Linked DNA regions of Paludisphaera borealis. The protein of the gene in region 1 interacts with the protein of each later gene in a pairwise test. Links are inferred from orthologs where the notes say so. Each region holds a gene or a part of one and is shown on either strand. Other genes may lie near its edges. The genes, in order: rplI and lon.

The links.
Region 2: the proteins of rplI (region 1) and lon interact in binary tests that used the Escherichia coli proteins (3 or more experiments, as listed by UniProt). The link is inferred for Paludisphaera borealis from one-to-one orthologs.

Annotation. Positions count from the first base shown.
Region 1 is NZ_CP019082.1:3,001,554-3,016,931, reverse strand. What follows is about bases 13-3,001. They hold rplI (50S ribosomal protein L9), read left to right. Parts: upstream 13-1,183; coding sequence 1,184-1,819; downstream 1,820-3,001. Other genes in these bases: dnaB (replicative DNA helicase), read left to right, coding at 2,111-3,001; ssb (single-stranded DNA-binding protein), read left to right, coding at 323-865; rpsF (30S ribosomal protein S6), read left to right, coding at 13-163. In the rest of the region: more of rpsF, read left to right, coding at 1-12; more of dnaB, read left to right, coding at 3,002-3,550; BSF38_RS11675 (hypothetical protein), read left to right, coding at 4,422-5,093; metG (methionine--tRNA ligase subunit beta), read left to right, coding at 5,256-5,591; BSF38_RS11665 (hypothetical protein), read left to right, coding at 5,635-7,230; BSF38_RS11660 (alpha/beta hydrolase), read left to right, coding at 7,248-8,003; BSF38_RS11655 (carboxylate-amine ligase), read right to left, coding at 7,993-9,132; DNA repair protein RecN, read left to right, coding at 9,583-11,280; BSF38_RS11645 (tetratricopeptide repeat protein), read left to right, coding at 11,373-12,911; BSF38_RS11640 (hypothetical protein), read left to right, coding at 13,115-15,378.
Region 2 is NZ_CP019082.1:6,037,941-6,053,513, forward strand. The notes cover bases 4,346-7,529. They hold lon (endopeptidase La), read right to left. Parts: upstream 7,143-7,529; coding sequence 4,548-7,142; downstream 4,346-4,547. Other genes in these bases: BSF38_RS23395 (sugar ABC transporter ATP-binding protein), read right to left, coding at 4,346-4,446; BSF38_RS31485 (metalloprotease), read right to left, coding at 7,363-7,529. Outside these bases: BSF38_RS23375 (hypothetical protein), read right to left, coding at 1-533; BSF38_RS23380 (DUF2752 domain-containing protein), read right to left, coding at 559-1,080; BSF38_RS23385 (lysophospholipid acyltransferase family protein), read right to left, coding at 1,186-1,851; BSF38_RS23390 (ABC transporter permease), read right to left, coding at 1,956-2,915; more of BSF38_RS23395, read right to left, coding at 2,950-4,345; more of BSF38_RS31485, read right to left, coding at 7,530-8,160; dapF (diaminopimelate epimerase), read left to right, coding at 8,392-9,231; BSF38_RS23415 (sugar ABC transporter substrate-binding protein), read right to left, coding at 9,239-10,210; BSF38_RS23420 (aldo/keto reductase), read right to left, coding at 10,328-11,575; BSF38_RS23425 (TolC family protein), read right to left, coding at 11,804-14,257; BSF38_RS23430 (Mpo1-like protein), read right to left, coding at 14,837-15,160; lpxK (tetraacyldisaccharide 4'-kinase), read left to right, coding at 15,336-15,573.

The DNA.
Region 1 (15,378 bases):
CCTGAGCGACGTCATCCTCCGCGAGCTGATCCTCAAGGTTCACCCCAAGCTCGAAGAGAACCTGGTCAACCAGGCCATGAGCTCGAACCCCAACGTCGACAGCGAAAACGGCTCGGAAGACGAACTCGACGAGCGTCCCCGCCGCCGCCGCCGCGACGACTGACCACGAGCCGTTCGGCGCCGTCCGCTCAATCCGTTCAATCGATCCCGCCGCTTTCCGCATCGCCTGAAAGACCTTGTAATCTAGGGAACAACCGTTTACCTTTATGGTAGTTTTTTCGGGCGCGGAAACCGGGCTTGAAATCGAAGGGGGAGCGAGACGATGCCGGACTTGAATCGGGTGCAACTGATGGGTCGTCTCACGTTCGACCCCGAACTGCGGCGCATCCCCAGCGGAACGGCCGTGACGGAGTTGCGGATGGCGGTCAATCGGTCGTGGCAGGGCCGCGACGGCGACCGCCGCGAGGAAGTCCTTTACATCGACGTCACGGCCTGGGACCGCCAGGCCGAGACCTGCTGTCAGATCCTTCGCAAGGGGAGCCTGATCTTCGTCGAGGGCTCGCTCAAGATGGATCAGTGGGACGACAAGACGACCGGCGAGAAGCGCTCGAAGATGCGTGTTCAGGCCGATCGCGTCCAGTTCCTCGACAGCCGGCGCGACGGCGGCGGCGGTGGATCCGGCGGCGGCATGGGCGACGACGAGTACGGCGCTCCGCCGATGCAAGAGCCCGCCCCGAGGCGAGCGGCCCCTCAGCGCGCGGCCGAGTCCCGAGGCCAGGCCAGGGACGACTTCCCCAGGGCGTCGGCCCCCAGCCGAGCGGCCGTCGAGCCCGATCACGGCAACGACGACGACATCCCGTTCTGATCTCCCCCGCGAAACCGGGGGCGAGGACCCAAAATCGGTCGGGCGCACAAACGTCCCGCTTGGAGAATTCGGCCCGATCGGTTCCAATCGATGCCTTGATCGTCACGACGGCGACCGCGCCGGCTCGGTCGACGTTCTGACTCAGTAAAGAAATAACCCGGCGGTGGGCCGGGTGTTCGATGTCCACGACTACCTCGAGCGTTCAGCTCGGCTTTTTCAGGTTCGTTCTTGGCTTGGCGCGGCTTTTTGAGGATGGGGTGGGAAGCGAACGCACCTCACGCCCGGCGCTGGCCTTCACGATCGAAAGTGATTATTGACATGGCGAAGACGACCCAACCCAAAACCTCCAAAGCCAAGTCCGGAACCTCGGGTAAAGCCGGCTCGGGCGCCGGACAGTCGGCCAAGGGCAAGATCGCGCCGGTGGGGCCTCCCCGCCAGCCCGGCGTCGAACGCCGCCGCGACCACCCGCTTCGCGCCAAGAACGGCCAGTTGAGCGTGCTCTTGACGCACGACGTCCCCCACGTCGGCCGTCCGGGAGAACTCGTCAAGGTCAAGCCCGGCTTCGCGCGGAACTACCTGCTGCCCCAGGGGCTGGCCACGTTCGCGACGCCCCACAACCTGCGGATCGTCGAGAAGCACCGCCAGCGGCTCCGCGAGCTTGAAGAGGCCCGCCGCGCCGACCTGCTCAACCTGGCCGCCCAGATCGCCCAGCGGTCGCTGACCATCGAAGCCAACGCCAACGAGGAAGGGCATCTCTACGGCTCGGTCAACGCCGACCAGATCGCCGCCACCCTCCACGGCGAAGGTTTCCCGATCACGACCGAGAACATTCGCATCGAAGGTCCGCTCAAGGATCTGGGCCTCTACAACATCAAGGTCCACCTGGGTCAGGACATCGACACCGAGGTCAAGCTCTGGGTTGTGCCGACGCACACCGACGAAGCCCCGGTCTGACCGACCCGCGGCTTTCGTTCGACGTCTCCGCGATCGATCCATCGAGGCGCCAGGGTTCCAGTCTCGGAACCCTGGCGCCTCGGATCGTTGACGGACGCGCCCCGCGTCGCCCCCCCCCCCGCAAAGTCGCGCCGTCCGACGCGACCCACTCCACGGCGGCCGATCGTTCCGATTTTCTGCGATGCCGAGGATCGGAGAAGCCGATACAATCGTACAGTCGGGTGGGCTCCGCACGACGCGTACGTCCTTCGCCCGAAACGATTCCTCGGCTTTTGTGGAGCGCTTTCGCTCATGTCGTCCGGACAGGGATACGGAAACGGAACACCCAGGGATGGCAACGGCGGTAACGGCTCGCACGGCAAGTCCGACGGGTCTGGCGGCTTGGGAGATCGTCTGCCGCCGCAGAACCTCGACGCCGAGCGCGGCGTGTTGGGCGCGATTTTGCTCGACAACGACGTGCTCCACGACGTGATCGCGATCCTGTCGATCGACGACTTCTATCGCGATGCGCATCAGGTCGTCTATCGCGCCGTCCGTGACATGTACGACGAGGGCAAGGCGGTCGACGCGGTGACGCTGGCCGACGAGCTGGTCCTTCGCGGTCAGTACAAGCAGATCGGCGGCGACGACCTGCTGGCCGAGATCGCCAACTGCGTCCCCCACGCCGCCAACGCCCGCTACCACGCCGACATCGTCCGCCAGAAGTCGGTCAGCCGGCAGTTGATCCAGACGTCGACCGACCTGATCCGCGACGGCTACTCGAACCTTTTCACGTCGCAGCAGCTCCTCGAAACGGCCGAGCAGAAGATCTTCGCCATCCGCGAAGACCAGATCAAGGGCGAGCTTCACGAGCTGAAGATCGTCCTCGAACAGGCCATGACGCGGATCTCGACGCGGGCGGAAGAGAAGCACCCGGTCTCCGGCGTCTCGTCGGGCTTCATCGACCTGGACGACGTGACCAACGGCTTCCATTCCGACCAGCTCATCATCCTGGCGGCCCGGCCTAGTATGGGTAAGACCGCGCTGGCGCTGAACATCTGCGACCACGCGGCGATCAACACGAAGGTCTCGACGCTCCTGGTCAGCCTCGAAATGGGCCGGCTCGAGATCGGCGAGCGGCTCCTCTGCGCCCGGTCGCGGGTCGACGGTCACAAGCTGCGGACCGGCCGCGGGCTCGACTATCGCGAGCTGAACAAGCTCGGCAAGGCGTTCGGCGAGATGCAGTCGTCGCCGATCTTCATCGACGACACGCCCGCTCGCAACATGCTCGAAATCATGGCCATGGCGCGGCGGCTGAAGCTCCGCCAGGACATCGGCCTGATCGTCATCGACTACATCCAGCTCATCGACGCCGAGGAGCAACGCGACAGCCGCCAGGAGCAGATCGCCAAGATCAGCCGACGCCTCAAGACCCTGGCCCGCGAATTGCGCATCCCGGTCATCGCGCTGTCTCAGCTCAACCGAGCCGTCGAGAACCGTGAAGACCGCCGCCCGCGCATGGCCGACCTTCGCGAGTCGGGCGCCATCGAGCAGGACGCCGACATCGTGCTGCTGCTCCACCGCCCCGAATACTACGACCCCAACGACCAGCCGGGCATCGCCGAGGTGATCGTCGCCAAGAACCGAAGCGGCCCCACCGGCACGGTCAAGATGACGTTCGTCAAGAACCTCACGCGGTTCGAGAACGTCGCCTCCATCGCCGAGCCGATCGACGAAGGCCGGCCGTTCTGAGCCGACGAAGTCGTCGTGCGCCGTGGCGTCCCGGAGCCTTGTCGTGGAGCAAATCCTCGACCGGCGTTCGGTCGCCCTTCGGCGGCCAGGAGTCGTCGCGATCGAGCCGTTTCGGGCGGAGCAGTGGCTCCTCAAAGACGTAAAAGGTGCGCGCCGCGCGGAACCGCGTGAACGGCACCGCGGCCGAGGTCGCCCACTCGCACGAGGCTTTCGGGGACGGCCTGGATCGCTTCGTAAGCCCTCGATCGAGGCTGCCAGGTAGGCGAATTCGTCGCTGCCCCCCCGATCAATCGCCGGCGGGTCACAGACGACGTGGCCGCTGGACATGAACGCGATCGGATCGAAGAACAGCACCCAAAGAGTCGTCACCGTCGCGACGAACAGTCCCCGCGCGGCCAACGGCCGATCGGCCGGCACATCGCCGATCGCACGGCGTCCCACTTCGAGATCCGAACCGCTCTCGACACCAGGCTGGTCTTCGCTCGGCCGCGCCGGCTCCAACCGCGCGGCTCTCTCGCTCACGCCACACCGAGCCACCTCCTCTTCCATCCTCGGGCAGGGCGAGAGCCGCGTGACGCGCGATCCGCTCGCGGGACCGCAGAGAGGCGATCGATCGGGTCTGGGGGGGGGACGTTGCGGGCATGCATCGGTCTGCCGTCGTCGTGTGTGGGAGACTCAACGAAATGATTCGTTTGAGCATCATCGCGTTGATCTTCATGAATCAACGCAGACGGCGATGTTTCAGGCGGTATGTTGGGCCTCTGTGTGCTGGGCACCAAGCACGCTCCTGGCTCTTCCAGTAACTAAGTCTCAAAGAAAAGAAGGTGAATGGATGATCAAATCATTGATTTGTGCCGTTCGAGTTCAATCGGTGAAGGTGCTCTTGGCTGCGAGCCTCGTCGCCGGCACGTCGCTGCTTTCCGGGACCGCCAAGGCAGACTTCACCAACCTTAGCACGGGCGCCAGCCTGACCGGCAACATCGACAACAACTGGACCGTCGTTTTCCCGGGGCAGACCAACAATCAGCTCGAGACCATAGCTCCGGGCTTTCCGTCGCCTCCGTGGTTGTCCGACGCCCCCAGCGACGCCTCGCACTGGCTCGTTCCCGTTCAGTACGGTCAGTACAACGCTCCTCCGTCGAGCGGGAGTCCGATCGACTATGTCTACACCACGAGCTTCACGTTGAACGCCGACCAGCTCGCCTCGGCGTCGTTGAGCGGCCAATGGGCGTCGGACAATAACACCGTCTCGATCAAATTGAACGGTGGTGCAAGCCTTGGCTCCAACAGTGCCGCGAATTCGTACACGACGTGGAGCAGCCTGACGACCACCACGACGGGCTTCGTCCTCGGCCTCAACACCTTGGAGTTCCACGTCGCCAACCTGCCTAGCGGGGGCAACAATCCGACCGGCTTCCGGTTCGAGGGTGGCGTCACCTCCGCCGCGGTGCCCGAACCCGCCTCGCTCGTCATGAGCGCTGTGAGCACGCTGATGCTCGGCGGCCTCTCCTGGAAGCGCCGGCTCGCCCGCCGCGCCGTCTGATCAACCAGGTCCGATGAATAACGTCCCAAGGGCCGTTCGCCAAGGCGAGCGGCCTTTTTTGTTGCGCGTTTCGCCTTGGCTTTCCGACCCGGTCGGGGCAGAATCATGAGGACCGTCCGAGACCGTTTTCCGAAGATCGAAGTGTGTGACCGAGGGCAGTGGATGATGGCCGACCCCATTTCGTATGACGATTTCGCCAAGCTCGAACTCCGGGTGGCCAAGGTGCTGGAGGCGCGGCCTCATCCCAACGCCGACAAGCTGTTGCTGCTTCAGGTCGACCTCGGCGACGAGCAGAAGCAGATCGTGGCCGGCGTCCGCCAGCATTACACGCCCGAGCAGCTCGTCGGCAAGAACATCGTGATCGTCAACAACCTGGCGCCGGCCATGCTCCGGGGCGAGACCTCCAACGGCATGCTGCTGGCGGCCACCTCCGGCGAGAAGGTGATCCTGCTCACCGTCGACGATCCCGAGTGCGTCGTGGGCGCCCGGATCAAGTAACTTTCCGGACGTCGCGGTCGGCGAACCACGAGGCGCACGTCCCTTGAGAAGAGACCTCGGCGATTTCCAGACGCCGCCGGAGCTCGCGGCCGCCCTGGTCCGAAGGATGGGGCCGATCGGCTCTCGCTGGCCGCGCGTGCTCGAACCGACGTGCGGCCGCGGGGCGTTTCTCGAAGCCGTGCTGTCGGCCCCCGACCCGCCGAGGGAAGTCGTGGGGGTCGAGATCCAGGCATCGCACGGAGCCGAAGCCCGCGCGCGACTCGCCGACCGTCCGGCGATTCATCGAGCGTCGATCCTTCACGCCGACCTCTTCGAACTCGACCTCCGCGTCGATCTGCCCTGGATCGAGCACGGGCCGTTGCTGGTCGTGGGCAATCCCCCCTGGATCACCAGCGCCGAGCTGGGAAGGCTCGGCAGCGACAACCTGCCGCCGAAGCGCAACGTCAAGGGCCTCTCCGGGCTCGACGCCCGCACCGGCGCGGCGAACTTCGACCTCGGCGAAGCCGTCTGGCTCAAGCTGATCGACGAGCTGGCCGACCAGACCCCGACGATCGCGCTCTTGTGCAAGACCTCGGTCGCCCGCGCGGTGCTCCAGCACCTCCATCGGACCGGGCGGCGCGTGGCCGACGCCGAGCTGATCGAGATCGACGCCCGGCGGTGGTTCAGCGCCTCTGTCGGCGCCTGCTTCCTGAAGCTCTCCCTAGGGGTCGGCGAAACGACGGGCCGGGTCGCCGTCTTCGACGCGATCGAAGCGACTCGACCGCGACGGACGATGGGCTCGCTCCAGAGCGTCTTCGCATCGGATCTCGACGCCCTGGAGGCCCTCGATTTCGCCTTCGGGCGCTCGCTCCTCTGCTGGCGGCAGGGGGTCAAGCACGACGCGGCCCCTGTCATGGAGCTGATCGGAACCGCTGACGGGACGTTCCGGAACGGGCTGGGGGAGGAACCGCTCGTCGAGCCGTCGTTCCTCTATCCGCTCGTCAAAGGCGCCGATCTCATCCACCCGGCTCGCGAGCGGCCGCGACGCGCCTTGATCGTCACCCAGGAGAAGCTCGGCGCGGAGACCCGCGACCTCGCCGACCGCGCGCCCCGGCTCTGGGCCTACCTGCAAGCCCGCGCGGCCTGGTTCGACAAGCGGCGGTCGTCGATCTATAAGGCGGCTCCGCCGTTCGCCCTGTTCGGAATCGGTCCTTACACGTTCGCCCCGTACAAGGCGGCCGTCGCGGGCCTGCACCGGCCGTCTCGGTTTCGGGCGGTCGGACCGGTCGACGGCAGGCCGACGGTTTTCGACGACACCTGCTATATTTTGCCTTGCCAGTCGGCCCTCGAAGCGGCCGTACTGACGGCGGCGTGCAACGACCCGATCACGCGAGAGGTCCTCCGCGCCCTGACGTTCGCCGACGCCAAGCGACCGGTGACGAAGGCCGTGCTCCAGACGATCGACCTCGGCGGCGTCCTCGAACGCACCGACGCCTCGGCCCTCGTCGACCGCGTCGACGAGGTACTCCGCGACGACCTCGGCCTTGAGGGCGAAACAGGCGACGCGATCAAAGCGGAGGTCGAGCGGCTGATCTCGTTGCTTTCGCTGGCCGACGGCGGGAAACTAGGGCGAACCGCGTCCCCGGATCGCCCGGCCTGACTTCAAGAGGAGCCGCGATGGCCTTCGCCACGATCAACTACCACAGCCATTCCCTGCAAAAGGCGTCGTCGTTCAACATCGTGTTTCCAGACGATCCGGCGGTTCCCCGCCCCTGGTCGGTGTTCTACCTGCTGCACGGGCTGTCGGACGACCACACGATCTGGACGCGCCGGACGAGCATCGAACGGTACGTCGAGGGTCTGCCGCTGGTGGTGGTGATGCCCAACGGCGACCGGGGCTGGTATACAAACGCCATCGATGGGTATAAGTATGAAGACGACATCGTTAAGGATGTCGTCGGCCTGGTCGACCGGACGTTCCCTGTCAAGGCCGAGCGAGCCGGCCGGGCGATTGGCGGGCTCTCGATGGGGGGCTTCGGCGCGGTCAAGCTCGGGCTCAAGCACCATGAGACGTTCGCCAGCGTCAACTCTCACTCCGGGGCTATCGGCTTCCTTCGCGGCGACTTGAAGAAGAACAAGGAGCTGAGCCCTGAGTTCCCGCGAATCTTCGGCGAGAAACCGGCCGGCGGCCCGGAAGACCCGTTCGCGATCGTCGAGCAGATCGACCACGGCCGGATTCCGGCGATGCGGATCGACTGCGGCGTCGACGACTTCCTGATCGAACAGAATCGCGACTTCCACAAATTCCTCGAAGAACGCCACGTCGCGCACGAGTACCAGGAATTCCCCGGCAACCACAACTGGGCGTACTGGGACGAGCACGTTCAGCAAGCGATCGCGTTCCACGTCCGCAACCTGAAGCTCAAGTCTTGAGGTTCACTTCGGATTCGATCTTCTCGCCGGCCAGGAAGCGGGCGACGTCGGTCAGGCGGCCGGTCTGTTCAAAGACCTCGATCTGGCGGGTCGCTCCGTCGGGGCGTTCGGCCATCACCCGCACGTAGTCGAGCCAGCGCCCACATCCGAGCTTCTCGGCGGTCTCTCTCAGGCCGACGATCATCCGCTGGATCTCGTCGCGCACCGACTCGTTTCGGCCTGACGCCGGGTCGACGAGCACGGCGTCGAGGCCGTGGCGCGCCGCCCGCCAGCGATTTTGACGGATCATCAGCCGGCCGAACTCGTCGAGCTCGGCTGGTTCGTATTCCGTATCTTCGGCCGTGTGGTGGACCAGGCACTGGATGAACGCGGTGAGGCCCTGGACGGAGGGCAGGTCGGTGGGCATGTCGCAGATCCGCACCTCGACAGTGCCGTGTCGGTCGCTGGGCCGCACGTCCCACCACAGCTCCTTGGTCGTCTTGATGCAGCCGACCGCCGCCAGCCGCTCGGCCAACTTGACGAACGACGCCCAGTCGCGGAGGAACGGGGGCTGGCCGCCAGTGGGAGCGGTGCCCATCACGTCGAGCCGATACGAGTACAGCCCCGTCGGGCGTCCGCACCAGAACGGGCTGTTGGCCGAGAGGGCCAGGAGCGTCGGAAGGTAATGGGCGACACGGGTGCAGGTTCGCGCCGCGGTGTCGCCGTCTTTGACCCCGACATGGACGTGCAGCCCGAACGTCATCTGGCGAAGAAGGGTGTCTTTGAATTGATCGGCGAGCTCGTGGTAGCGGACGTCAGGCGAGATCGGCTGGTCCAGCCAGTGGGCGAACGGATGCGCGCCCCCCCAGGCGAGCCGCGCGCCGTTCCGAGCCGCCCGCTCGGCGGTCACCGCGAGCTTGCCGGCGAGGTCGCGACCGACCTCGTCGACGTTGCGGCAGATCCCCGTGTTCACCTCCACGCAGCAGAGGTAAAGCTCGCGCTTGATCGACTCTCGCAACTCGTCGGGAATCTCGCTCAGGATCTCGTTCGCTACGGGCGCGAGGTCGAACGACTCCTGGTCGACGAGCTGAAGCTCCAGCTCCACTCCAAGCGTCGGCCAGGTGCTGCCCCGGAACGGCTCAACGGTCATCGGTGGTTCCTCGGTGCGCGGTGAGGTGCGAGGCCGCCCAACTCCGGGCGAAGTGCGAATGACTTCAATGCAAATTCGGTGCCGGGTCGCGGACCCACCGCGAACCGTGATGCGGCGAGTCGCTGAGCCCGCGGGCCGTCACTCATTGAGGATTCGATCCATCAACCTTCGGAAAACTCGCCGTCGCTACGGATCGAACCGGACATGGGCAGACGACGCAGTACAAGTTGTATTTCGTCAACATGTTGCGGCTCATCGGCAAAACGAGTTCCGGTGGTGGGGCAGGGCGCTGTACGGTGTTCACAGCACCCCAACTGGCAAGATCCGACCAGCCGGTGGGTGATTTTGTTAGAGGACATCTGGACACGTGTCCGGTGCCAGGCACAATGGTGACGTCAGCGATTGCGGTTCATCCATACACCGCCCGTGCCGGGTTCGGAGGCCCAGAACGTGCTACGCGAACTGTCCGTACAGAACCTGGCGACGATCGAGGACATCCAGATTGAGTTGGAAGCGGGCTTCTGCGCCTGGAGCGGCGAGACCGGGGCGGGGAAGAGCCTCTTGCTGACGGCTCTCGGCCTGGTGCTCGGCGGCAAGGCCTCGGCCGACCTCGTGCGCGCCGGCAAGCCCGAGGCGCGGGCGTCGGCCGTCTTCGAGATCGAGCACGAGGCGCTCCAGGTCGAGATCGAGGAGCTATTGGGCGCGGCGCTCGAGGACGGCGCGGTCATCATCAACCGGCGAGTCTCGGCCCAGGGGCGGAGCACCGCCCAGGTCAACGGCATGCCGGTCACGATCGCCACCCTTCAGAAGCTCGGCGACCGGCTCATCGACGTCCACGGCCAGTACGAGAACCGGGCGCTCGTCGATCCCGATCGCCAGCGCGCGCTCCTCGACGCCTTCGGCGGCCTGGACCCGCTGGCCCTGGCCTATGCGACGGCCCGCCGGGCTCATGACGATCTGAGGCGAACCCGTCAGGCCCTCATCGACGCCTCCCAGGCGCGCCAACGCGAGCGGACCCTGCTCGAATTCGAGCGTGACGAGCTGGCCGCCGCCGACCCCAAGGCCGGCGAGTACGACGAGCTGGTCCACGAGTCGCACATTCTGGGCAACGCCGGTGCCCTCCGCGCGGCAGCGACCGAGGGCCACGACCTGCTGTATGAGGCCGACAATTCGGCTCAAGAGATCCTCAAGCGCGTGGCCCGAACGCTCGAACCCCTCGCCCGCAACATCCCCGAGCTGGCCGACGCCGCCTCGACCCTCGACCGGCTCGCCGGCGAGACCCGCGAGGTCGCCTACGCGCTCCGCGACCTCGGGCGCAACTGGGACGACGATCCCGAGCGTCTGGAAGACCTCGAAACCCGCCTGGCGCTCTATCGTAAGCTGGCCAATCGGTTTCACTGCCTGCCGGACGAGCTGGCCGCGCGGAAGGCCGAGATCGACGCCAAGCTCGCGGCGATCGACCGCGACGAGACCGACCTGAAAGCCCTCGATGGCCCGCTCGCGGACGCCTGGGCAGGCGTCAAGCGCTCCGCCGCCGCGCTGTCGGAAGGGCGCCGCAAGACGGCCAAGGATTTCGGCAAAGCCATCCAGTCGCGGCTCAAGCCGCTGGGCATGGAGCGCGCCAAGCTGAGCGTCGAGATCGAGACCCGCGACCTCGGCGACGATCCCACTTCCGCGACGCCACCGGAATCGGGCGCCGACAAGATCGAGATGGTCTTCCTGGCCAATCCCGGCGAGGTCCCGCAGCCGCTCCGCAAGATCGCGTCGGGGGGCGAACTGTCGCGGGTGACGCTCGCCGCCAAGTCGGTGCTCGCCGCCGTCGATCGGGTTCCGACCCTGGTTTTCGACGAGATTGACACCGGCGTCGGCGGCCGGCTGGGCGCGGCCCTCGGCAAGACGCTCGCCGAGCTGGCGCGGCATCACCAGGTCGTCTGCGTGACCCACCTGCCGCAGATGGCCAGCTACGCCCGCAAGCAGTGGGTCATCCGCAAGCAGACCGATCGCGGACGCACCCGCACGACCATCGCCCCGCTCGAAGAACCAGAACGCGTCGCCGAGCTCGCCGCCATGCTCCGCGGCGACTCCGCCGCCGAGGGAACCCGCCGCGAAGCCCTCGCCATGCTCCGCGAGGCGCAGGCGGCCTGTTGAATTCTTGCCCTTCGCGCGATCCGGGTTTCGGGATATCTAGGGCGATTCCGGGTAGGTGGAACGAGTCGCAACGTCACGGAAGGCGGACGACGATGGCAATCTCGGCATCGGGTTCTCTGGTGGATGCGGATGCGCCCGCTCAGGCCGGGCGGAAACAATCGAGCCGAGACGCCCACGCGGCCGCCAAGGCGTTTCTCCAGACCGGCGACCTGCGCCGGGCTGAGGACGCCTACTGCTCGATTCTCGTGCGCGATCCCGAAGACGCCCAGGCGTGGTATCTGCTGGCCTGGGTCTGCCAGTCGAGCAAGCGGCTTGACGAGGCGGTCGACCACTACCGGCAGTCGCTGCGGTTCGATTCCGACAATCCGCCCGCCTGGAACAACCTCGCCGCGGCGCTCCAGCAGCTCGACCAGCCCGAGGAGGCCGAGCGCTGCTGCCGCGAGGCCCTGCGGATCGAGCCCGCCTACGCCGACGCCCACAACAATCTGGGCAACACGCTCCACAACCGGGGCCGTTACTCCGAGGCCTTGGCCTGCTACGAGCGGGCGCTGGAGCTTGAGCCGAACCGCGACGACATCCACCACAATTTGGGCAACACGCACCGGGCCGAAGGGCGGCTGGCCGAATCGCTGGCGTGCTACGAAAGCGCGCTGCGGCTGTCTCCCGAGCACGCCCGGGTGAACTTCAGCCGGGCCATGCTGTACCTGCAATCGGGCGACTTGCGCCGGGGGTTCGCCGAGGTCCGCTGGCAGTACAAGTGCGAGGGGGCGATCGAGCCGTTCTTCTCGGGGCCGTGCTGGGACGGCTCGCCGCTCGACGGCCGGACGATCCTGCTGCACGATCACCAGGGCATGGGCGACATGCTCCAGTTCATCCGCTACGCGCCGAAGGTCGCCGCGCGGGGCGGCCGGGTGGTGGTGGCCTGTTCGAGACCGCTGGCCCGGATTCTCAAGACCTGCTCCGGCGTGGCCGACACGTTCTTCCGGTTCAACGAGACGCCCGCCTACGACTCGCAGCGCGTCTTGATGAGTCTGCCGGACCTGTTCGGCACGACGCTCGACACGATCCCCGCCACCGTCCCGTACCTCGCGGCCGACCCGGCCGACGTCGCGCGTCGGGGCGAGGAACTCGGCGGCGATAGCGGCTTCAAGATCGGCATCGCCTGGCAGGGGAATCCGGGCCACAACAAGGATCGCGAGCGGTCGTTCCCGCTCGATTTGTATGAAGGTCTGTCGCGGGTCCCCGGCGTGCGGCTCTACAGCCTTCAGAAGGGGGTTGGGGCCGAGCAGCTCGGCGGCCTGAACGGGCGGTTCGACGTGACCGACCTGGGCTCGGGGACGTCGGACTTCCTCGACACGGCGGCGTTGATCGCGAATCTCGACCTGGTGATCGCCCCCGACACGGCGCTCGCCCATCTGGCGGGGGCGTTGGGCGCGCCGGTGTGGGTCGCCTTGCCGTACGCTCCCGACTGGCGGTGGATGCTCGGTCGCGAGGACAGCCCGTGGTATCCGTCGATGAGGCTGTTCCGCCAGCCGAAGTGGGGCGATTGGAGCACGGTCTTCGAGCGGATGCGCGAAGCGGCGTCGGAGCGGCCGGCGGCGGCCTGGCCATCGTCGGGTCGGGGCGCTTGATGTCGTCGGGCAACGTGTTGGCGCGGGGAGGCTCCCGCCATACGATGAAGAGTGAACTGGCCGCTGGATGAGGGCGTTTGCCATCTCCGCGGCTCGAGCCTCTCGATGGGGAGGCCGTACTCGATCATCCGGCAAGGGAATCCTCGGACGGACAAGCGTCGACGGCTCCCTTCCGCGTCCCGGACCCTTACAAGGACCGCCCCGTGCGACTACACCCGCTTGGCTCGTCCGGCTCCCCCCCTCGACTCGCCGCGATTCTCTCGACCGCCGCCCTCGTCGGGCTTGCCTGGCAGACCGTCGCACCGGCGCAGACGACTTCCGCCTCCGCGCCGGCTCCGGCCGCGGCCCCCGAAAAAGCCGCCAAGCCCGCGCCGGCGCCCGGCCCGGTGGATACGTCGCCGCTGGGGCGTTACGTCGCCCGCGAGGGGCTCGTGCTCTACCTGGAGTTCGCCGGACTCGACGTTCACGCCGACGCCTGGAAGAAGACGGCGGCGTACCGGATGCTGACGTCGACCCCGCTGGGCCCCATGCTCGAAGACGTCGCGGGACAGGTTTTCGATCGGATTCTGGAATCCGCGCCCAATCGCAAGCTCACCGGCGCCGAGCTGGTCACGATCCTCACTCAGATCACCCGCCGTGGTTGGGTGCTGGCCCTGAACAGCGACTCCAAGGCGGCGCGGCAGCTTCGCGGCACGCTGGTCTTGCGGGGGGCGGCCGTCAAGGAGAACAAGCCGTTGTTCGCTCGGCTGATGGGCTCGTTCATGGGGGCGGAAGCCAAGCCGAAGATCGAGCGCAAGGGGGGGCGGGTGATGGTGGTCATCCCGCCCGACGCCGGCGCCCCGGCCGATTCGGGCTGGGTCTGGTGGCCCGAGAAGGACGACCTGGTCGTCGGCTTCTTCCAGACGAGCGACACGGTCGTCCCGTCGATCCTCGACGGCAAGATTCCGAGCGCCGTCGAGCATCCTCTCGTCGTGGAACTGAAGAAGAAGGACGGCGGATTCACGCCGGTTCTGACGGCCTTCATCGATCCCGCGGGCTGCCCGCCAGGTGGAGCCAACCCGCTGATTCAGCAGATCGCCAAGCTCGACTCCCAGGCGAAGGTCAAGCGGATCGACTACCGCTGGGGGTTCGAGGACGAGAGCCTGATGGGCGTCGCCCGGCTGGTCGCGCCGAAGCCGCGCCAGGGCGCTCTGGCGTTTTTCGACAAGCCGGCGGCCGATCCCAAGAAGATCCTTCCCGTCCCCGACGGCGTCGAGTATTTCGCCAGCCTCTCCCTGAAGCCGGAGCAGATCAACGAGCTGTTCTCGGACTCGCTCGGAGGAGGGCCGGCGAAGGCGAAGCTGGATGATTTCATCGAGAGCCTTCGGAGCCACAGCCGCACCGATCTCCAGAAGGATTTCCTGGGACAACTGGGCCCCCGGATGATGGTCTACATGGCGCCTGGCGGCGCGTCGGCCGTCGTCGACGAGGCTCCCGCCGCGGCTCGGCCGGGCGCCGCGCCCGCGCCGAGGGAGGGCGACGCCGGGGCCGGCGGCATGGACCCGTCGGCGCTCCTCAAGCAGTTCAGCTCGCGCCTCCCCAAGCCGGTGCTCGTTGCCGAGGTGACCGATCCCGTCCGGTTCGGCAAGGCGCTCGACGCCGTGATGGTCGAGGTCAACCGCGCCCTCAAGGCTCAGGCCTCCGAACAAGCCGCCGAGGCCGCGAAGGCCGTGGCCGCCGCCGAAGCCGCCCGCGGGCCTGGTGCCGCCCCCCCGCCTGAACGCAAGGGACGGCGACGCGACAACGAGCCCCCCGCCCCCGAGTTCCGCATGATCCCCGGCGCGACGGCGGAATCGACGAAAATTTACATGTTCGTCGTCCCCACCTCGTCGCCGACGAAGATGTTCCCCCCCGGCGTCAAGCCGACGATCCGTCTCGAAGGCAAGCACGTCGCGTTCTCGACCTCCCCCGAGGCGGCGCGGGTGGCGATCGAATCGCTGCACCGCAAGTCGTGGGCGCCGGCGCCCGACCTTGAGCGGAGTCTGAGCAAGATCTCGGAGAACACGATCTTGCTCCTCTACGGCGACTCCCGGGAGACGACTCCCACCATCCTGGCGAGCCTCCCCGGGACGTTGCAGACGATCGTCAACACGGCGATCGCCGCCGGCGCGAAAGCCGACAACGGGATGCAGATGCAGACCGGCCTCGGCGGTCCTGGAGGCCCCGGCGGTCCTGGAGGCCCCGGCAGCCAGGGATCGAACTCCCAGGCGGCCATGATGAGCATGATGCGCGGCCCCGGCGGTCCTGGAGGTCCTGGAGGACGGCCGGGCGGACCTGGCTTCCCCGGTTCGCCGGGGTTCGGCGGGAATTCTCAGCAAGCTCCTGGGGCGACCGAAGCCAGCATGATCCAGATCAAGGTCGATCCAGCGAAGCTCCCCAAGGCCGACGACCTCAAGGCGCTTATGTTCCCCTGGACGTTCGCGGTCAT
Region 2 (15,573 bases), 3.0 Mb from region 1 along the record:
AAGGTCGTCTCCTGGTAGTCGTCGTACTTCGACAACGACTCCTTGGGTTGATCCTTGAGTTCCTTGCCCTTGCTGTTCTTCGGGTGCGCCAGCTCGAAGGCCTGGATGTGAACCTTGGCGCTCCCCTGAAGGACGTTCAGGTCGCCCGGCTCCTGGATCTGGAACTGCTCGATTTCGAGGAAGATCACGAAGTCGGCCTCGAAGTCGCGAGCGGCGTCGGAGGGGTCGGTCCACTGGGGATGGCCTTCGATCCAGGTCGCCACCTTCTCGGGCTCGACGACGGTGACCTTCTTGGCCTTCCGCAGGTTGCTCGTGAACTGGCGGGCGAGGTCGCGCTCGAGACCTGGAAAGTGAGCCTGCGTGGTCGCGGTCACGTGGGTCAGCACCACGACCTTCTTACCCTTGAGCGAGGGCCCAGGGGCCGGAATCGTGGGCTCGAACGGCTGGAGGAAATAAAAGAAAGGGCGCGGATCGCAACCCGTCAGCGCAATGATCCCTACCAGGGCCGTCGTCAAGACGGCGGCACGTCGCATCCTTGTCATCGTTCGGGGGTTCATCCTACAGCCCCTCCTTCCTTGTTTCGGGGGCGAGCTGGACCGGGCCAGGAACCGGCGCCGCGCCGGTTGGGGCCAGGTAGACCGGACCACCGAGAATTCGCATCAACCAGAACGCCGCACTTACCACGACGATCGACAGAAGCAGCCCCAGCAGGGGCCCTTCGACCGTCCGGAAGCCGATCGGCCTCCGCTTCCATGAGCATAAAATCAACCAGCCGATCAGAGGGACGGAAGAGACCGCCAGCAACGCGCCGGCCGGATTGGAATTCCAGGCCCGATCCAGCCGGCCCCTCGTCGCGTGGGCGACCGCCGTGGTCATTCCACAGGAGGGACAGGGACGACCCGTCATCACCGCGAAGGCGCAAGGACCGAGTCCAAGCTGCCTGTGCGTGCCGAAGCCGCGAGGATCAGGTTCTAAACAACGCGCCACGCCCAGCATGCCTCCCAGGCCGGCCGCCAGTACCAGGAGGAAACACCGGATCGGCTGCTTGAGTGGGGGTTGTTTCAAGGGATGTCGTCGCATCGCAGGCCGAAGACCGGAGTGACCAGCCGCCGAGATGGGATCGCCAGGAAATGCATCCGCAAAGTAGTGGCGACGAGGTTTTCTTGCAAGATCAAAGAGCCCTGGTCAGAGCTTTTCCACCCATTCCTCCGCCTCGACGGTGGCGGCCTGCATCCGCCGCTCGATCTCGATGCGGCATTCTTCCAGCGTCTCGCGATCGGCGTCGGGGGGCACGAAGAGGGGCGCGGGCGTCACGCAGGCGGCCTTGGAGAACGGGCGGGGGACGCAGAAGCGGTCCCAGCTCTTCGCGCGCCAGGGGTTCTGAAAGGCCATCCCCGCTCCCACCACCGGCAGACCGGTCCGGCTCGCCAGATAGGCGATCCCCTGATGAACGTGCCGCCGCGGTCCGCGCGGGCCGTCGGGGGTGACGCAGAGGTTGCCGTGATCGATCCGCACGCTCATCTCACGAAGCGCGCGAGTGCCGCCGCGCGTCGTCGAGCCTCGGACGACGCCGAAGCCCAGTCGTTTGACCACCTGCGTGATCATCTCGCCGTCGCGATGGTCGCTGATGAGGATGTGCATCTCCGGCCAGTTCCAGTAATAGGCCGGAAACAGCATGACCTCGTGAAAGAACGCGTAGATGTACCGCTGGCCGAGCCGACGCGCAACCTCCGGGTCGACGACCGGATCGTCGTATCGGAAGTGAAAATCGAGCGTTCGGCCCAGGCGACGGATCAGGAACGAGCCTGCATGCCCGACGGCCTGGATCAAGAGCGGATGCCGGATCTTCATGCGAACCTCGCCTTCCTTCCGTGGGAAGCGCATCGGCCCGAACGGCCGACGAACGATCCGGAAAGCTAAGCGAAAGCCGGCTTTCCTGCCAGATCATCTGGGGATCAAGCTCGCTCGCTCCGGCGGGCGAGGGCGTCGGCCGCGGCGAACGTGAGGATCACCAGGCCGGTGACGAGCGTCCGGTATTCCTCGGGGAACCCGCTCATCGTGATCTGGGTCCGGAGCGCCTGGAGCAACAGGCAGCCGGCCGCCGCTCCGACCACGCTCCCTCGGCCCCCCTGAAGCGAGACGCCGCCGACCACGCACGCCGCGATCGAATCGAACTCGAAGCCGGTCCCCGTGTCGGCCTTCGAGACCCGCACCCAGGAGAGGTAGAGGACCGTCGCGACGCCCGTCGCCAGGCCGCTGAGGGCGAACGTGGCGACGCGCAGCCGAACCGTGCGGACCCCCGCCAGCCGAGCGGCCTCGGCGTTGCCGCCAAGGGCGTAGATGTGCTGCCCGAACACGCTTCTCCGGAGTGTGATCCACGCCAGCAAGGTGACCACAAGGAAGATCAGACCGCGATAAGGCAAGTACGTGTCGCCCATCCTCATCTTGATCTTGAAACCGGCGTCGATCGCCTGGAAGACCCGGATGTTGGCGAACGGCTGGCCGCCGAGGGCGATGAACGCGGCCCCTCGATAAATCAGGAGGCTGCTGAGCGTCGTGACGAACGGATTGGTCCGCACCACCGCCACGAAGAAGCCGTTGAGCGCGCCCAGCGCGAGGCCCACGGCCAGGGCCGCCGCCATGCAGGCCGGGCCGGAGCCGGTCCACTGGGCCAGGTGAGCCACCACGGCCGCCGTCAGCGCGAGCATCGCTCCTTGCGAGAGATCGAACCCGCCGCCGATCAAAACGAACGTCTGGCCGATCGCCAGCACGCCGACGATGCTCGCCTGCGTCAGGATGCTCGCCAGCGTGCCCGGCGTGAAGAAGCGGTCGGTGCGCAGCATCAAGACGAGCGCGGCTGAGATCAGGAGGATCTGGGGAAGGCGAGTGAGTAACGGGCGGAGCTGGGAGGGCATGTCGGGTTTCCTGGAGGGCGTGTGCTGAGGGGAATCAGCTCTCGACCATGGCCGCAACGATGGCGTGCTCGCTCAAGTCCGGCGGTTCGAGTCGTCGCGCGACGCGGCCCGCTCGCAGCACGACGCAGCGGTCGGCCAGGCGCGTCAGCTCTTGGGTGTCGGACGAGACCAGCAAGACGCAGCGCCCGGCGTCGGCTTGGTCGTCGACCCAGCGGTGGATCGCCTCTCGCGTCTTGACGTCGATCCCTCGGGTCGGCTCGTTGAGGATCAACAGCTCGGGATCGCGGGCCGCCCAGCGGGCGAGCAAAACCTTCTGCTGATTCCCTCCCGAGAGCGTGAGCACCTTTTGCGAGAGGCTTGCCGCGGCCACCTCGAACGTCTTGCACCAGCGCGCGGCCAGCGCGCGTCGACGTCTCCCGTTGATCCATCCCCAGCGGGACAGGGCAGGGTAGCTGGCGATCGCCACGTTCTCGGTGATCCCTTGCGTCGGGATGAGCCCCTGTCGACGGCGGTCGGACGGCACCATCGCGACGCCTTGTTCGCTCGCCTCGATCGGGTGCCGGGGGCGGAAGGGACGGCCTTTCCATACGATCTCGCCTGAGGCGAGCCGGGCCGAGCCGAAGAGGGCCGAAGCCAGTTCTTCTTGGCCCGCGCCGGAGAGCCCGGTCAGCCCGACGACCTCGCCGGGCGCGACCGTCAGATCGACGCCTCGGAGCGTCTTGCCGGTCGCCCCCGAGACCCGAAGCATGGGGTCGCCCGACGTTTTGCGAGCCGATCGTTGGCGGACGTCCACCGCCTCGCCGACCATCTCGGCGACGACCCGATCGAGGGAAAGCTCGGACCTCGGCCAGGTTCCAATCCGCCGGCCGTCGCGGAGCACGGTGATCCGATCCGAGATCTCGAAAACCTCTTCGAGATGGTGGGAAACGTAGAGGATCGCGACCCCTCGCTCGCGGAGGCTCCTCAAGACGTCGAAGAGTCGCTCGGTCTCGGCGCGGGAGAGCGCGGCCGTCGGCTCGTCGAGGACCAGGACCCGCACCTCGCCTCCCAGGGCCTTGGCGATCTCGACCTGCTGCCGCTGGCCGACCGACAGGGACGCGACGTTCGCGGCGGGGTCGAGTGGGAAGCCGAGCGTTTCGAGTCGCTCGCGAGCCAGCCGCAGGATGGCTCGGCGATCGATCCAGGGTCCGATCCGCGGCTCACTCCCGAGCGCCAGGTTTTCCGCGACCGAGAAGGCGTCGACCAGGCTGAGTTCCTGGTGAATGACGGCGATCCCCGCTTCGATCGCGACAGCGGGGTTGGGAAAGCGAACCTCACGGCCGTTGATCGAGATCGACCCGCCGTCGGGCCGGATGGCGCCGCCGAGGATCTGGATGAGCGTACTCTTTCCAGCCCCGTTCTCCCCGCAGAGGGCGTGGACTTCGCCCCCGATCAACTCGAGGTCGACGCCTTTCAGAGCCTGGGCGCCGGCGAACGATCGCGTGAGGCCGTTCAGCGAAACACGGCAGCCGTCGGAAGAATTTGATCGCATGAGAAAGCAGAGCCAGGATCAGTCGATCGGATCAGGCCGGGAAGCCAACCGCCTGATGGCGGCGCGACTTCCGGCCGGGGCGGGAGTCTTGTCCGAATTCGTTAGAGACTTCGTGAGCGGCGGTGCGGCTTCTGGGGCGGCAGGTCGCTTTTGGGGTCGCTCGGCGCGGCCACCTTCTTGCGCTTCACCGAATCGAGCGGATCAGTCGAAGGCTTGACCGGTTCCGGTTTCTGTCGCGGCTTGGCCGAGGGGGGCTCGAACAACCGCGGCACCACGTCGTCGAGGGTGTCGATCAGTCGGAAGGTCAGGTCGGCCTTGACCTCCGGCGGCAGCTCGACCAGGTCCTTTTCGTTGTGCCGGGGCAGCAAGACGGTCCGGATTCCGGCCCGCCGAGCCGCGAGGATCTTGTCTCGGACGCCGCCGACGGGCAGCACGCGCCCCGTGAGCGTCACCTCACCGGTCATCGCCAGCTCATTGGTGATCGGCTGATCCCGGAAGAGGCTGATCAGGGCCGAGGCGATGGCGACCCCCGCCGAGGGGCCGTCCTTCGGCACGGCGCCGGCCGGAACATGGATGTGAACGTCGGTCTTGCTGATCCGCGAGGGGTCGAGCAAGAGCAGCTTGGCGTGACTGCGAAGGTAACTCATCGCAGCCTGGGCGCTCTCGCGCATCGAGTCGCCGAGCAGGCCGGTGAGCGTCAGCCCCCCTTTGCCCGCCATGCCGGTCGCCTCGATGAACAGGATCTCGCCGCCGGTCGGCGTCCAGGCCAGGCCGGTGGCGACGCCGGGAACACCCGTCCGATCGACCAGCTCACGGAAGAAGCGCGACGGCCCCAGAAGCTCGGCGACCTGCGTGGGGCCGATGGTCACCGATCGGCGCTTGCCCTCGGCCCGGCGGCGGGCGACCTTGCGGCAGAGGGCCGCGATTTCCCGCTCCAGGTTCCGGAGACCGGCTTCACGCGTGTAATCGGCGATCACCTTCCTGACCGCCTGATCGGTCACCTCGAGATCGTCGGCGACTAGCCCATGGGCTTCGAGTTGCTTGGGGATGATGTATTTCTGCGCGATCAGCGTCTTCTCTTCCTCGCTGTACCCCGGCAGATGAAGCACCTCCATCCGGTCCAGGAGCGGCGAGGGAATCGTTTCGAGCATGTTCGCCGTGGCGATGAACATGACCTTCGAAAGATCGAAGTCCACGTCCAGATAATGATCGCGGAAGCTGGAATTCTGCTCGGGATCGAGCACTTCGAGGAGCGCGGCCGACGGATCGCCCCGGAAGTCGGCGCCGAGCTTGTCGACCTCGTCGAGCATGAACACGGGGTTGTTCGTGCCGGCCTTGCGCAGCCCCTGGATGATCCGCCCGGGCATGGCCGCGACGTACGTCCGCCTGTGTCCGCGAATCTCGGCCTCGTCGTGGACGCCTCCCAGACTGATCCGGATGAATTCGCGCCCGAGCGCCTTGGCGATGCTCTTGCCGAGCGAGGTCTTGCCGGTGCCGGGAGGGCCGGAGAAGCAGAGGATCGGGCCCTTCATATCCTTTTTGAGTTTGCGAACGGCCAGGTACTCGAGGATGCGTTCCTTGATTTTCTCGAGATCGTAATGGTCGGTGTCGAGCACCTTCCGCGCCCGCCGAAGGTCGAGCCGGTCGCGGCTCGCGACGGCCCAGGGCAGGATCGCCAGCCAGTCGAGGTAGGTTCGGACGATCGAATATTCGGCCGAACTCGGGTGCATTCCGACCAGACGCTCAAGCTCTCGCTCCGCCTCGCGCTGGACTTCTTCCGGCGGATTGGCGGCCTTGATCCGCTCCCACAGCTCGGCGACTTCGGGGTTCTCGCCTTCCCCTTCGCCGAGCTCTTCCTGAATCGCCTTGATCTGCTGGCGGAGGAAGTGGTCGCGCTGGGCCTTGGAAAGTTCGGAGCCCACTTGCTCCTGAATCCTCGTGGAAAGTTCGAGGACTGCAAGCTGGCGCGACAGATACTGGCCGAGCCGCTCCAGGCGAATGCGAACGTTCACCTCGCCGAGCAGGGTTTGCCGTTCCTCGATCGAGAACGGCAAGCTTGACGCCAGCAGGTCGGCGAGCCGGCCGGGCTCGCGGGTGTTCATCGCGGCGACCTGAAGCTCTTCGGGAATCTGCTGACTCTGGTCGACCATCCGCTGGAAGAGTCGATTGACGTGATGCACCAGGGCGTCGAGCTCGACACCTTCCTCTTCCACCTCTTCGAGGGGCTCGACTTCACCGATCAAATACGGCTCGGTCTGAACGACGCGGACGAGTTTGGCGCGCGTTTGCCCCTGACAGACGATGCGTGTGGAACCGTCCGGGAACTTGAGCATCTTGAGCACGGTTCCCACACAGATCGTCGGGAACAGGTCGTTGACGCCGGGGTCGTCGATCTCCGGGTGAAGCTGACTGGCCAGACCGACGAGGCGCTCGCCGACCAGCACGTCGTCCACCAGCCGAATCCCGCTGGCACGGTTGATCACTAACGGAACGACCGTCTGAGGAAAGACGAGATCGGAACGCAACGGCAAGAGAGGCAACCGGTTGGCGTGGAGGACGGGGGCCGCTTCGTGATCGCTCGCCGCGCGAACTCGTCGCGAGCCCGCCCCCTTCCGAGGGGCGTCGCCGACCTTCGCTTCCGCTTCGTCCGACTGCTTCCCTCGCGATGCCTGTGACTTCTTGATGCGTGGGCGCATGTATGTTCGTTCTGCTCTCGCGCTCTATTGGCCGAAGGGCCTCATCCCTTGTTGGGAATCCACTCGTGGAAAGGCCCAAGTGATTTTCAGGCATGAGGCCGGCAAAAGAAAGAGGGGACCCCCCGACCTGCCGTCTTGACGCCTGGTCTGATTCCGTGGAACACCATACGAAATAGATGGCGGATTGAGACACCTCGTCGACTAAGTACCTCGGTCTCGGTCAACGCCGCCACCAGTCGTCGTCGCCGACGCCCAGCGACCGGGCGTCGTGCATCGACTGGAGGACCTGGAAATTCAGGTAGGCGAACATCCCAAAGAAGAAGGTCAGGAACAGGTCCGAGGTCCGAACCCCCGCGATCACGGCCAGGATTCCGGCGGTCACCAACGAGAGGATGTGATTGCGCCGGACGCCGTTTCTCGGGTCGACGACGGAGGAGATGATCTGGCTCGCCTGGCCGCCGTCGAGCGGCCAGATCGGCAACAAGTTGACGAACGTCCACAGCAAGTTGATGCGGATGAGGAAGTAATAGGCCCAGAACATCATGCCGGTCTCGCCCAGACCGAACTTCCCAAAGGCGTTCAAGAGGGCCACGGGATCGGGTTTGACGCCGACGATGAGGAAGAGGATGAGGGCTAAATGTTCGCGCGGCGAAATCCCGAGCAAAATCGTCCAGACGACCAGGGTGACCAGGAAGAGGAGGAAACCCGCGCCCGGGCCCGCCAGGATCACGGCGAGTCGTTGCCCCTTGGTTCCCTGTCGCTCGGAGTAGCAGAGCCCCCCCATGCTGTAGAGGAGAATCCAGGGGGCGTCGCGAAAGTGCTTGGACGTCAGGCCGTGGCCGAACTCGTGCACCAGAATGGAGAGGAACACGCAGCCTACCCAGAGCACGACCCGCTCGAAATGCTGGTCTTGCCAGCCGAGGATCGCCGAGACGAGCCAGAACATGGGATGAACGCGGACGGGAATGCCCAGCAGGCGGAATCTCAGGTCGTAGGGAGTCGTCGACGTACCGAGCATCAAATCCTCGCGTTCCCAATCATGGGGCTTGCCGCCCGCACTCGAATTCGAGCCGCCGGGAAAGTCGGCGGTCGCGCTGCTTCGCCGGACGTTTACACCAGGGCTTGGTTTGGACTACCATGTTAACGTGTCGACCGCCCAGTCGGCCAACGGATCTCGACATTCCTTGAGTCCGGCGCGTTCTCACTCCGCTACGGCCTTCTTCTCTACTCGCGCGGCGACCGACGAGCCATGAAATTCACCAAGATGCACGGTCTCGGCAACGATTACGTCTACATCGAGACGTTTCATCAGCCGGAACCTTCCGACCCTTCGTTGCTGGCCCGGACGATCAGCGACCGGCATTTTGGAGTCGGCTCCGACGGCCTGATCCTGATCATGCCCAGCCGACAGGCCGACGCCCGGATGCGGATGTTCAACGCGGACGGCTCGGAAGGGGAGATGTGCGGCAACGGCGTCCGTTGCGTCGCCAAGTATCTCCATGATCATGGGATCGCTCGTAAGGAGCGCGTGACCGTCGAGACCGGGCGCGGCGTCCTCTCGCTCGATCTGAAGATCGATCAGGGCGAGGCGAAACTCGTCCGGGTCGACATGGGCACCCCGATTCTGCGAGCCGCCGAGATCCCGACGCTCTTGCCCGGCGATCCGCCGATCGACGCTCCGCTCCAGGTCGACGGCCAGACCTTCGCCGTCACCGCCGTCTCCATGGGCAATCCGCACGCGATCATTTTCGTGGAAGACAGCGCGGCGTTCCCCCTTGAGCGTCTCGGACCGCTTATCGAGAACCACCCGATGTTTCCGCGTCGAGTGAACCTCCACGTCGTCGACGTCTTCGGCCCTGAAGAGGTCCGGATGCGCACCTGGGAACGGGGCTCGGGGATCACGCTCGCCTGCGGCACGGGAGCCTGCGCCGTGTGCGTCGCCGGCGTACTGACCGGGCGGACCTCGCGGCGGATTCTCGCCCACCTGCCCGGTGGCGACCTCCAGCTCGAATGGCCGGAGCCGTCTGAGTCGGTGTTCATGACCGGCCCGGCTACCGAGGTCTTCTCGGGCGAATGGCCCGCCGGTTGACGAACATTCAGTACGCGGGCTGGTGCTTGTCGACGTCGCTCTTGGTGATCAACCGCAGCGGCGTGATGTTCTCCGCGGGAACCTTCTGGCCCTTGAGGAAGTTCGCCAGGGTCTCGACGGCCTTGGCGCCTTGTTCCGCCGGGTCTTGTAGCACCGTCGATTGGAGTCTGCCGTTCCGGACGGCGTCGAAGGCCGACTTGCAGCCGTCGAAGCCGAGGACGACGACGTCCTTCCAGCCCTCGGCCTGGGCGACTTCCGCGGCCGGCAAGGCCATCTCGTCGGACTGGGCCACGACGGCCTGGACGTCCCCCGGGCGGAACCGGCGCACCAGGTCGGTCATGACGCTCTTGGCCTTGTCTTCCTGAAATCCCGCGAACCGGCGGTCGGCGATCGTGATCTCGGGATGTTTTTGAAGGACCGCGAGCAGCCCTTCACTCCGCTTGCGCTGGGGGCTCGATCCTTCGGTGCCTTCAAGATAGAGGATCTTGCCTCCCTTGGGGCCGAGCAGCTTGACCAGCTCCTCGCCCTGAAGGACGCCCCCTTCGGCGTCGTCGGCCCCGACGTAGCTGAGGACCTCGCCGCCGTTGATCCGCCGGTTGAGGGCGATGATCGGGATCTTCGCGCGGTTGGCCGCCTCGACCGCCGGCACGAGGGCGTCTTCGTCGCGAGGGCAAAGGATAAGGGCGCGGCAGCCGAGGTTGATCAGGGTTTCAACCTGACCGATCTGCTTGGCGTCGTCGTCCTGGCCGTCGCGGACGTCGATCTCCAGGCCCAACTCCTTGGCTTTGTCTTCCATCCCTTTCTTCTGAGCCAGAAAAAAGGGATGGCTGAACGTCGGCAGCACCGCGCCGATCTTGCCGCCGCCCCGCGCCGAGGCCGGAGAATCAGGGATGTTCTCGGAATCGCCCCCACAGCCCAAGGCCCCGAGGGCGACGACGATCGACACGCAGGAAATGGCAAAGAACCTGATCACGGGCATGACGACCGTTCCGATGCTGTTCGTCGCGCCTCGGGCTCATGCGGAGGAACCGGCAACCGGGGGAGGCGGCCCGTCCGATTCCTGTGGCGTTCGAGAGGTCGATCCGGACGGACCGGATCAGACCCTGAGGCGGCGGTCGGCGCGCTGGATCAGGTCGGCGACCGGCAACCCGTGGGGGCAGGCCAGGGCGGCGGCCGTGAGGTCCGCGGCGGCGAGATTGCGGGCGACGGGAGGAAGCGCCTGGTAGAGCGCCCGGGCTTCCTGCCGCTTGCCGTAGACCTCGTAATAGCGAAGATAACGCAGCACGGTGGCCACCGGCACGCCCTTGGCGGCCGTCTCGCAGAGGTGGCCGCAGCCGTGGCAGTAGAGGTGGGCCGTCGTCTGGCGGTACTCTTCGAGCAGTTGGACGTCACGCGCGGAGAGCTTCTGGTCGCGGGTCGCGGCGACGTTTTCGCGGAGATCGCTCCGGTTCGTCATCTCGCTGACGGCGACCTGGATCCGGTCGTCCATCCAGACCGTCTTGATTGCGGCGACTTCCTTCTTGAAGCCTTTCTCCTGGAGCTTGGCCATCTTGTCGGGGAAGTTGACCGAGCCCCCCTGGGTCTTCATGGCGACCAGCCCGAGGTTGGCCTTCGCCGCCTTGTCGATCGCGCGCTGGAGGTCGTCGTGGCGATCCTTGCCGCCGACGTCGCGGAAGTTGTACTTGAACATCACCTGATCCATCCAGCCGGCCTCGGCCGCCGCGTCGAGGATCTCGGGCAGGCGGGCGTCGTGGCAGCTCAGGCCGCAGAAGAGGATCTTCCCCTTCCGCTTCAGCTCCTCGAACGCCTTCTTGACGTCCGGATCGCGCAAGATCGCGATCTGATCGCCGGCGACCCCGTGCAGGTAGTAGCTGTCGACGTAATCGGTCTTCAGCCGCTCCAGGCTGGCGTCGAGCCGGCTTTCGAGGGTCTGCAGGGCGCTTGCCCCCATCCCCTTGCGGTAGGCGGCGTTCTTGGTGACGAGGTAGACGTCCTTGCGCATCTTGGTCCGGTCGAGGACGTCGCCGAGGACCTTCTCCGACACGGTGTTCTCGTAGCTCTCGGACGTGTCGATGTAGCGGACGCCCGAGAACAGGGCGGCCTGGACGAAGCTCGGCGAGAGCTTCCAGCTTGTGCCCATCCCGAGGATGCTGACCTTGCGTCCCGTCTTGCCGAGCGTCGCCGTGGGAACGGTGGATTGCTCCGCCTGGGCCGCCTGGGCGAAGGCGGGCGTGACCGACTCGGCCGCGGCGAGCGCGCCGGCCGAACCGGCGGCCACGGCCGTCTTCAGGAACGTCCGTCGATCGCCGGAGTTTCCACGATGAGCCTGCGATGGACAAGTCATGACGGATTCCTCGATTTGTGAATCCAGCGGATCGGGATCGCCCGGAAGACGAAGTCGCGTGGCGATTTCCCGGCGAGTCGCGATGGAATTCGGACCAGGAGCGCCGGATCATTTTGCCGATATGTTTGACAACTGGTCAACACTGTTCTTGCAGCCTTCGAAAAAAGAAGGCCGATGCGTCGTTTGGACGCATCGGCCGGTAGTGAGAGTCGTGATCGCCTCGGCGGGTCAGCCGGGCGGCAGTGGAGGCAGATCGATGGCCTCGGGCAGGGTCGGCAGCTCGTCGACCGCGTGGGCCGGTTCGGCCGCCGTCGAAGGCGGTTGAGCGAACGAGGTCGGGACGGCCGCTGGGGCCGGAGCCGGAGAGGGTGACACGGCTTCCGGCGCCGCCGAGGGGGGCGACGTCGGGAGCGCTCCGCCCACGGGCGGCTGGTTGTTGACCGGCGCGGCGGCTCCACTCGTCGGCATCGTCGCGGCGTCGATCCGGGGCTTGTCGGCGACGGTCGGGGCCGCCTGGCCCGGCGTCTGCGAGAGGATCGGGGGCTCGCCGGCCGGACGGAAGGGAGGCAGCGGCGTCGGCGGCGGTCCCAGCGGTCCGATCGGAGCGGGCATCGGGGGCACCGTGTTGCCCGGGTCGGTGCCCGGCGGCGTCACCGGATTGACCGGGTTGGGGGTTAGCGGTCCCGTCTCGCGTTCGGGATACATCGGGCCGTCGGGCTTGATCGGGAGCTGCTTGTGACCGTTCTGAATGTCGCGAGCCTGAACGTAGGCCTTCCGCGGGTGCGGGCCTTCGGCGACGGCGATGTTGTTGTAGGCGAGCAACGTCCCCTTGGCTTCTTCAAGAGCCACGATCGAGATGTTGTAGGTCGTCTTGAACTGAGCCTCCTGCGCGACCGCCTGGGCGTACTGGCTGACGGCGTCCAGGAAGCGGTCGATCGTGATTCGACCTTCCTCGTAGTAGGCTCGCTGAGCGGCGAGGCGTTCGGCCGCCGCGGCCCGGAGTCGCGAGGCGGTCTTGAACTGCTTGTAGTTCGCGTCGACTTCCAGGAAGAACCGGGCCAGCGAGTGCATGGTCTGGTGGACGACCTGCTGAAGATAGGCCCGCTGCCGCAGGAGGATGTACTGAGCCTGGCGGCTGTTGGCCAGCGGTCCCCGCATGCCGAGCGGCATCTGGAACGAGAAGCCGACCTGCCAGGTCCGGAAGTTGTTGTAATCGCCGGCTTGGGCCTGCACGCCGGCCGCACGTTGCTTGGCGGCGACCACCGGTTCGAGCGCCTTGAGGGTCGCCCCGGTCATGATGGCCTCGGCCGAGTCGAGCTGCTGTCCCAGACCGTTGAGCTGGTAGAGCACGCTCAGGTTCAACTGGGGGAGCAGTTGGTTTCGTGCGATCAGGAGCTGAAGCTCGGCGACGCGGACCAGCAACTGCTGCTGGACGATGTCGGGCTGAAAGGTGACCATCTGGGCGAGGCTCGACTCCCAGTCGGGCTCGAGACGCGCCTCGGTCGGCGGCGTGACCGGGATGATCCGGCGGTTGTCCGAGGGGGGAAGCCCCAGGATGTTCCGCAACTGACGCTCGGTGGTGATCACGTCCGACGTGCGGGTCACGAGGTCGAGGTTGAACTGCTCCAGCCGCTGCTGGGCTTCGGCGACGTCGGCCACCGTCCCCTTGCCGACGACCAGCTCGGCTTGCTCGCGATTGACGATCTCGCGGGCCAGCTCGACGGCCCGCTCCGCACTCCAGAGCTGGACGTGCTGCTGAGCGAGACTCCAGTACTGTTGTTCGATCGACCGCACCTGAGACATGATCTCAGCCTTGAACCGCCAGACCGCGGCGTCGGCGTTGAGCCGCGCGATGACGATCGGAGCCCGGTTGGCTTCGAGGCCGACCGGAGGACCGGCCGCCTGGCCCGGCATGGGCGCACTACCCATCAAGGGCTGATTGAGCGTCATCTGGAGGTTGGTCGTGTAGACCGACGGCGTCACCAGGAACGTGCTGTTCTGATAGAGCCAGTTCACGTTGTGGACGATGCCGATCTGGGCGCCGGTGGCCGTCCGCTTCGACAGACCGGTCTGGAACTGGGCCGTGTCCTGAATCGAGACGATCGGCGTCTTCGGTCCGGCGAAGCTGAGCGAACCGCCCTGGATGGCGTTGTTGAACGGCTGCGTGTTCTTGCCCCACGCGAGATTGGTCGTGAACGCCGTGTCGAACACGCTGAGCGCCTGGGCGATCTGGGTTTCCTGGATCGCCGGGTCGTAGACCGATTGCAGCGTCCCGGCGCCGAGCGCTCCGGCGATGCCGCCGCCGGCCCCGTTGTTCAACGGCGACGGCTCGAAGCCGCCGATCGGAATACCCTGGGCGCCGAACGGGATCACCCGGACGACTTCCGAGTTGTCGAGGCCGATCCGGATCGCCTCCTGCAACGTCATCGGCCAGATCTCTTCCGCTTCCGGATCGTTGGTCGTGCGAGGCTTCGCGACCTTCGGGAGTTGGAGAGGCAAGCTGTTCGTCAAGAAGTCGGCCTGTTTGACTTCCTTGTCCTCCAGGGCCATCTTCCCCATATTGTCGTGAGGAACCGACTTGGATTGATCAATGTAGGGAAGCCTCTGGCAACCGGACGAGCTCACCCAGGCCGCCAATACAGCCACATGAGTCCATCGGTTCGTGCGTAAAGTCAATCGCATGGCCAGCCGTCCTTGACTAAGATCGCCATGTGACGCGTAACTCAAGGCGTGGGAACACGCCGCGCCATCCTTGGCTTGGCTCACGGAGTCTACCGCCCACGACTCGACTGCCGCGGTCGCATTCGGGCCGCTCCGGTCGCGACCCTCTCGACGCCCACGAGGACGTCCAGAAGAGATGCGTCGACCGACCCTTCGTGCCGAAAACAAGTTGTGAACAAACAAACATCGAAAGGAGCCGAGCGACCTTACTCATGATGAGTAATGGATCGGCCTATCGGACTGTATCGGATGTTCGTGATCTGCGACTTGAAACGATGAGGCGGATCTTACGGATTATTCTGAATCGGTCCTAGTGCAAAAGCGAAGGCATGCTCGAAGCCCTCCGCGAATCGCAGGTCGGTCCGCTCATCAGTCGACCGGAATCCCCGCCTCGCCCCGACCGACTGGACGCGCCGAGCCGTCGAAGCGAAGCCGTATTCCCGGCCGCCACGTACTAAAGGGACGCCGAGGGGCGAGCCTTTCCCGCATTGTCGAGCGATGAAGCCGATGAACTCTCCGGGTTCGATCGAAGCCGACGCTTCACAGGTCCTCGCCAGGGGAGCTTGTTCCCGCGGGAAACTCGACGTAGGGGACGCCGAACAGGCGTTTGAAGTAGATGACCTCGCCCGGGTCGGTCCCTTCGAGATAGTGGCCGGCGAACTGGAGCGCGTAGCCGCCCAGAAACAGCGAGAGGGCCAGGACGAACACGGGAAACGACAGGAGAAACGCGTAGACCGCGAACAGCAAGACGCCCAGGATGGTGGGGGGGATGCCGAACATGTGTAGGACGAAGCTGACCGCGCTGGGGTGTCGCCTCATCCAGTGGTCGACGAGGGGGTGCGGCGGCTCGGGGGGGTAGATCATCAATGCGGACCTTGCGACGACGAAACGGCGGGGCGTCTTGACGCTTTCCATCAGGCGCGGTTAGCCTTCTCCCAGCATACCCGCCGGCGACCGTCGCTGGAAAGCACTCCCCCGCGCGACGGTTCCGGGACAAGCCCGCGGCGCTGCGGGGCGTTCTCAAGAGAAAGTCGACCGCGTGATCAGGATCGATCCCGATGCGTTTCTCAGGCTGGTGCGAGGCGAGACGAAAGGCCCTGTCGCGTGTCTCGGCCGATTCGGGCTCGGGCTCGGCTCGGTCGGCTATCGGGCGGCCGTGGCCGTTCGCAACGCGGCCTTCGACCGCGGCCTGAAGACGATCTATCGCGCGAGCGTCCCGGTGATCTCCGTGGGCAACGTCACGCTCGGCGGCACGGGCAAGACGCCGATGGTCGAGT